2 linked regions of the Nisaea sediminum genome follow. Each later gene encodes a partner of the first gene's protein in a complex. Links are inferred from orthologs where the notes say so. Each region holds a gene or a part of one and is shown on either strand. Other genes may lie near its edges. The genes, in order: tig and rpsG.

Region 1 (2,823 bases):
AAGCACTCGGCCGGACGAAATGGTTCGAGGACGAGCATCTGGCGGCGGCGCTGAAGGGGCCCGTTACCAGGCTGGCGGCGCGGTATCTCTATGGCGATCGCCGTCCGGACGGCAAGGCGAAGGACCCGGTGGCCCATTTCCATCTCTCGAACGGGGCTCGCATGGAGCGTCTGAACTGGCTCGGCGACACCTCGAAGAAGGGGCTCGCGCAGGCCCACGGGATGATGATCAATTATCTCTACCGCCTGTCCGATATAGAGACCAACAGCGGGGCCTATTCCGCATCCGGGAAAATCGCTGTTTCTTCGTCGGTGAAACCGCTCGTTCGCGACTGAAACCCATAAGTGTTGACGCGCTCCCCCGGTTCGGATAGCCATGCCGGTCCAATACGACATGGCGCCTATATGGACGTCAGCGGTCCGCGGGTGTGGTGGAATTGGTAGACACGCCAGATTTAGGTTCTGGTGGCGAAAGCCGTGGGGGTTCAAGTCCCTTCACCCGCACCACCGGGCTGGCAATGGCGCGAGATCGTGGGCGTACGCAGACGAAGCAGATTGAGCAAAACCAATGCAGGTTACCGAAACTTCCTCCGAAGGCCTGAAGCGCGAATTCAAGGTCGTGATTCCCGCCGAGACGATCAATGGCGAGGTCGATGCGCGCCTGACGCAGCTCGCCCCGACCATCCGCATGCCGGGCTTCCGTCCGGGCAAGGTGCCGGTCGCGCTTCTCAAGAAGCGTTATGGCCCGTCCGTGATGGGCGAAGTCCTGGAAAAAACGGTCAACGAGACCTCCCAGAAGACTCTGGAAGAGCGTGAGCTGCGCGCCGCCACGCAACCGCAGATCGAAATCACCTCTTTCGAGGAAGGTGGCGATCTGGAGTTCAATCTCAGCGTCGACATCATGCCGGAGATCACCCCGGTCGATTTCTCGACCCTTGAGATCGAACGGCTGACTGCCGAGCCGAGCGACAAGGAGCTCGACGAGGCGATCGGCAAGCTGGCCTCGCAGCACAAGACCTCCGAGCCGCTGACGCGCAAGCGGAAGTCCAAGGAAGGCGATATCGTCGTCATCAACTTCAAGGGCACCGTCGACGGCGTCGCGTTCGACGGCGGAGCGGCCGAAGGGCATCATCTGGAACTCGGCTCCGGCAGCTTCATTCCGGGCTTCGAGGACCAGCTCGTCGGCGTGAATGCGGGCGACAAGGTCGACGTGAAAGTGACCTTCCCGGAGAATTACGGCCAGGAAACGCTCGCCGGCAAGGACGCGGTGTTCGAGACCGAGGTCACCGAGATCCGCGAGACCACCGACCCGGTGATCGACGACGAGTTCGCGAAGCTGTTCGGCATGGACGATCTCGACACGCTCAAGGAAGCGATCAAGGGCCAGCTGTCGCAGGAATACGCCGGTGCCGCGCGCGCGAAGTTGAAGCGGACGCTGCTCGACGCCCTCGAGAGCAGCCATGATTTCGGCGTGCCGGAAGGCATGGTCGATGCCGAATACCAGGCGATCTGCAACGCGGTGAAGCCGCAGGCGCACGATCACGACCATGATCACGACCACGACCATGACCATGACCATGACCATGATCACGACCATGATCATCACCACCACGAGCATGCGGTCGATGAAGGGCTGAGCGACGAGGAGAAGGCCGAATATCGCGGCATCGCCGAGCGCCGGGTCCGTCTCGGTCTGCTGCTGCAGGAAGTCGGCCGCTTGAACAACATTGCCATCACCGACGAGGAAGTGGCGCGGGCGATCTATCAGGAAGCCACGAAATACCCGGGGCAGGAACAGCAGGTGGTGCAGTTCTACCAGCAGAACGCGCAGGCCCAGGCCAACATCCGCGCGCCGCTGCTTGAGGACAAGATCGTCGACTTCATCGTCGAGATGGCCAAGGTCACCGACAAGACGGTGAGCGCGGAAGACCTCTTCAAGGAAGAGGAAGAGGACGAGAGCGCGGAGAAGAAGCCGGCCAAGAAAGCGGCTGCCAAGAAGCCTGCCGAGAAGAAGAAAGCGCCGGCAAAAAAGGCTCCCGCGAAGAAGACCGCCGCGAAGAAGGACTCCGACGACGCATAAGGGGGTGTTGTATGGGGCGAAAAGCCCCATATGATCTTCACTGACCTGAACGCGACGTAACCCAAGAAGGCCGACTGAAATGCATGATCCCGCAGAGATCTATATGAACTCCTTGGTCCCCATGGTGGTCGAGCAGACCAACCGCGGGGAGCGGGCCTATGATATCTACTCCCGCCTGCTGAAGGAGCGGATCATCTTTGTGGTCGGCCCGATCAACGACGCGATCTCCAGCGTCGTCTGCGCGCAGTTGCTGTTCCTCGAAGCCGAGAATCCGACCAAGGACATCTCGATGTACATCAACTCTCCGGGCGGAGTCGTTTCGTCCGGTCTCGCGATGTACGACACGATGGAATACATCCGCCCGGATGTCTCCACCGTGTGTATCGGACAGGCCGCGTCGATGGGCTCGCTGCTGCTTACCGCCGGCGCAAAGGGCAAACGCTATTGCCTGCCGCACGCGAAAGTGATGATTCACCAGCCGTCCGGCGGTTTCCAGGGACAGGCGACGGATATCGAGATTCACGCCCGCGAAATCCTGGCGACCCGTGCGCGCCTGAACGAAATCTACGTGAAGCATACCGGCCGCAAGTTGGATGAGATTGAAACCGCGATGGAACGCGACAATTTCATGGTGCCGGAAGATGCCAAGAAGTTCGGCCTGATCGACGAAGTCGTCTACAAGCGGCCGGTCGACAGCAAAGACGAGTCCGGCAAGAGCTAAGCATTCTGGAGTGTGGATCGGTC
Region 2 (3,896 bases), on another replicon or contig:
ACCCGGGCAGTCGACGTGCGCGTAGTGACGGTTCGCCGTCTCGTACTCGACGTGCGCCGTCGAAATCGTGATGCCGCGCGCACGCTCTTCCGGCGCCTTGTCGATCTGGTCGTACGCCGTAAACGACGCACCACCCGTCTCAGCCAGCACCTTCGTGATCGCGGCCGTCAGCGACGTCTTGCCGTGGTCGACGTGGCCGATCGTGCCAATGTTGCAGTGCGGCTTATTCCGCTGAAACTTTTCCTTCGCCATGGTCCTAGGCTCCGTACCTTTGGTTCTTCGTTTTCGTTACCGACACTAGCGGAGCATCAGGCCAGGTTCGCGCGGACTTCGTCCGCAACCGCCTGGGGCACCTGCTCATAGTGGTCGAACTGCATGGTGTACTGTGCACGTCCCTGGCTCATGGAGCGCAGGGTATTGACATAGCCGAACATGTTGGCCAGCGGCACCATGGCTTCAATGACGCGGGCATTGCCGCGCTGATCCATGCCACCCACCTGGCCACGGCGGCTGTTCAAGTCGCCGATGATGTCGCCCATGTAATCTTCCGGGGTCACGACCTCGACCTTCATGATCGGCTCGAGGAGCTTCGGACCCGCCTTCTGCATGCCTTCCTTGAAGGCCGCACGCGCCGCGATTTCGAACGCCAGCACGCTGGAGTCGACATCGTGGAAGGCGCCGTCGATCAGCTCGACCTTGAAGTCGATCACCGGGAAGCCGGCGAGCACGCCGGTATCCTTCGAGCTTTCCAGACCCTTCTGGACGCCCGGGATGTATTCCTTCGGGATCGCGCCGCCGACGATCTTGTTGTCGAACACGAAGCCTTCGCCGACCTCGGACGGACCGAACACCAGCTTCACCCGGGCGAACTGACCGGAACCGCCGGTCTGCTTCTTGTGGGTGTAGTCGATCTCGGCGGTCTTCGTGATCGTTTCGCGATAGGCAACCTGCGGGGCGCCGACATTCGCGTCGACCTTGAATTCGCGCTTCATGCGGTCGACCAGGATCTCGAGATGGAGTTCGCCCATGCCCTTGATCACGGTCTGGCCGCTCTCGTGGTCGACGGAAACCCGGAAGGACGGGTCTTCGGCCGCGAGGCGCTGCAGGGCGTTGGACATCTTTTCCTGGTCGCCCTTGGTCTTCGGCTCGACGGCGACCTCGATGACCGGATCCGGGAACTCCATGCGCTCCAGGATGACCTGCTTGGTCGGGTCGGTCAGGGTGTCACCGGTCGTGGTGTTCTTCAGGCCCGCGATGGCGACGATGTCACCGGCGCGCGCTTCCTTGATGTCTTCGCGGCTGTTGGAATGCATCAGCAGCATGCGGCCGACGCGCTCGCGATTGTCCTTGACGGTGTTCATGACCGAGCTGCCGGTCTCGAGAACGCCGGAATAGACGCGCACGAAGGTCAGGGAGCCGACGAACGGGTCGTTCATGATCTTGAACGCCAGCGCGGAGAACGGCTCGGTATCGTCCGGGTTGCGCTTGATCGGGGTCTCGCCGTCCATGGCGACACCGTTGACCGCGCCAACGTCGAGCGGGCTCGGCAGGAAGTCGACAACCGCGTCGAGAAGCGGCTGGACGCCCTTGTTCTTGAAGGCGGAGCCACAGAGAACCGGGACGAACTTGCCCGTGACGGTACCCTTGCGGATGCAGGCCTTGAGGACTTCGATGCTCGGCTCGTTGCCTTCAAGATAGGCTTCCATCGCATCGTCGTCCATTTCGACGGCGGTCTCGATGAGCGTGGAGCGGTACTCCTCGGCCTTGTCCTTCAGGTTATCCGGAATGTCGACAATCTCGAACTGCGCACCGAGGGACTCGTCGAGCCATCGGATCGCCTTCATCTGCAGGATATCGACGACACCGGCGAAATCGGACTCGGCACCGAGCGGCATCTGCATGACCAGCGGGTTCGCACCCAGGCGATCGACGATCATGTCAACGCAGCGATAGAAGTCCGCACCGATGCGGTCCATCTTGTTGACGAAGCAGATCCGCGGGACGCGGTACTTGTCGGCCTGACGCCAGACGGTCTCGGACTGCGGCTCGACACCAGCGACCGAGTCGAACACGGCAACGGCACCGTCGAGCACACGGAGGGAACGCTCCACCTCAATGGTGAAGTCGACGTGGCCCGGGGTGTCGATGATGTTGATCCGGTGATCCTGCCAGAAACAGGTCGTCGCGGCCGAGGTGATGGTGATCCCCCGCTCCTGCTCCTGCTCCATCCAGTCCATGGTCGCGGCGCCGTCATGCACCTCACCGATCTTGTAAGACCGGCCGGTGTAATACAGCACGCGTTCCGTGGTCGTGGTCTTACCGGCATCGATGTGAGCCATGATGCCGATATTGCGATAGCGCTCGAGCGGATGAGTCCTAGCCATGGCGTCCGTCCAAAATCCCTGGGTTACCAGCGGTAGTGCGAGAAAGCTTTGTTGGCGTCGGCCATGCGGTGCGTGTCTTCACGCTTCTTCACAGCAGCGCCACGATTGTTGACCGCGTCCATCAGCTCGCCGGAGAGACGGTCCACCATCGTGTTTTCGGAGCGCTTGCGCGCCGCATCGATGGTCCAGCGGATGGCCAGCGCCTGCGCACGGTCGGAGCGAACCTCGACCGGCACCTGGTAGGTCGCACCACCAACCCGGCGGGAGCGGACTTCCACATGCGGCTTCACGTTGGCGAGCGCTTCGTGGAACACGGCAACCGGCTGCTGGCCGGTCCGCGCCTCGATCTTGTCGAAGGCACCGTAGACGATGCTTTCGGCAACCGAGCGCTTGCCGTCAAACATGAGGCAGCTCATGAACTTCGAAACGACCTCGTCGCCGAATTTGGCGTCGGGCAGAACTTCACGTTTCTCTGCGCGATGGCGTCGGGACATCCAAGTCTCTCCTTACTTCGGACGCTTCGCGCCGTACTTCGAACGGCGCTGACGGCGGTCCTTGACACCCTGGGTGTCCAGCGTGCCGCGGATAATGTGATAACGAACGCCCGGAAGGTCCTTCACACGACCGCCGCGGATCATCACGACGGAGTGTTCCTGAAGGTTGTGGCCTTCACCCGGAATGTAGCTCGTCACTTCGAAGCCGTTGGTCAGGCGAACACGTGCGACTTTACGCAGCGCGGAGTTCGGCTTTTTCGGCGTCGTGGTGTACACGCGCGTGCACACGCCACGCTTTTGCGGGCAGGCTTCCAGCGCGGGCACTTTATTGCGAACGACAGGCGCCTTACGGCCCTGCCGAATCAGCTGGTTGATCGTCGGCATTCAGTCGATCCCTCTCGACTACAAAACACATTGCGCAAACAACGATCAGCCCCAGGGCCCTGCCCTAGCGGCCTACCGTCGTCTCTGCTTCGGGGTTCGCATGCGAACCTATTTAAGTTCCAGCATTTCGCCGAGGCTGCGTCTGACCTGTCGCGCCGTTTCCGACAACGGTGTCACCACCAGCCCTGCAAAGGCTGGCGGATACTATTTATCTGCCCCCTGCGGGTCAAGAACAGTTTTCGGCTTTTTTCCGCATAGCGCCTATCTGTGCAATGCAGGGCGCGCAGCCACTAAATCAGCGGTCCGTGGACATCTCTTCGAACAGAAAGCGCCAAGAGAGCGCAACTTTATGACTCGCCCTTTCCGCGTCCTTCCGGCGGGAAAGAGAAACGGCGCCCGGACTCGCATCCGGACGCCGCTCTTCGTTCGGGACTCGAACGATGTTTCTGTCGACTCGCCTTATTCGGCGGCCGGCACCTGTTCGCCTTCCTCGGCGAGCGCCGGCGCTTCTTCCTGCGCCGGAGCCAGGGCGCGGTCGCGATCGGCGGCAAGCCGCTTCAGGCGATTCATCACGCTGCCGGTACCGGCCGGGATCAGGCGGCCGACGATGACGTTTTCCTTCAGGCCCTCGAGC

The links.
Region 2: the proteins of tig (region 1) and rpsG are in contact, whole or in part, in a crystal structure (PDB 3GTY), measured with the Thermotoga maritima proteins. The link is inferred for Nisaea sediminum from one-to-one orthologs. Residues at the interface, in WP_004081061.1 of Thermotoga maritima: Glu122, Val124, Val129, Leu130, Tyr133, Glu188, Gly259, Ile262, Tyr263, Glu266, Ser270, Glu273, Gln274, Glu277, Arg308, Gln311, Ile312, Ser315, Tyr316, Glu325, Arg329, Arg336, Leu363, Phe366, Trp367, Arg373, Leu377, Arg381, Leu384, Glu387; in WP_004081843.1 of Thermotoga maritima: Lys34, Lys52, Lys55, Glu59, Arg62, Gln63, Glu66, Asn67, Lys69, Val71, Arg95, Ala109, Lys110, Lys111, Gly112, Arg113, Pro114, Glu117, Glu121, Ile124, Ala125, Tyr127, Asn128, Asn129, Thr130, Gly131, Lys135, Asp139, Arg142, Met143.

The regions. Positions count from the first base shown.
Region 1 is NZ_JACZCQ010000001.1:700,644-703,466, forward strand. It holds tig (trigger factor), read left to right. Parts: upstream 1-567; coding sequence 568-2,079; downstream 2,080-2,823. Other genes in the region: IG122_RS03310 (malonyl-CoA decarboxylase), read left to right, coding at 1-335; clpP (ATP-dependent Clp endopeptidase proteolytic subunit ClpP), read left to right, coding at 2,159-2,800. UniProt on the Bacillus subtilis protein: Involved in protein export. Acts as a chaperone by maintaining the newly synthesized protein in an open conformation. Functions as a peptidyl-prolyl cis-trans isomerase.
Region 2 is NZ_JACZCQ010000018.1:12,085-15,980, reverse strand. Bases 1,144-3,896 are described here. They hold rpsG (30S ribosomal protein S7), read right to left. Parts: upstream 2,879-3,896; coding sequence 2,408-2,878; downstream 1,144-2,407. Other genes in these bases: rpoC (DNA-directed RNA polymerase subunit beta'), read right to left, coding at 3,722-3,896; rpsL (30S ribosomal protein S12), read right to left, coding at 2,891-3,262; fusA (elongation factor G), read right to left, coding at 1,144-2,384. Also shown: more of fusA, read right to left, coding at 309-1,143.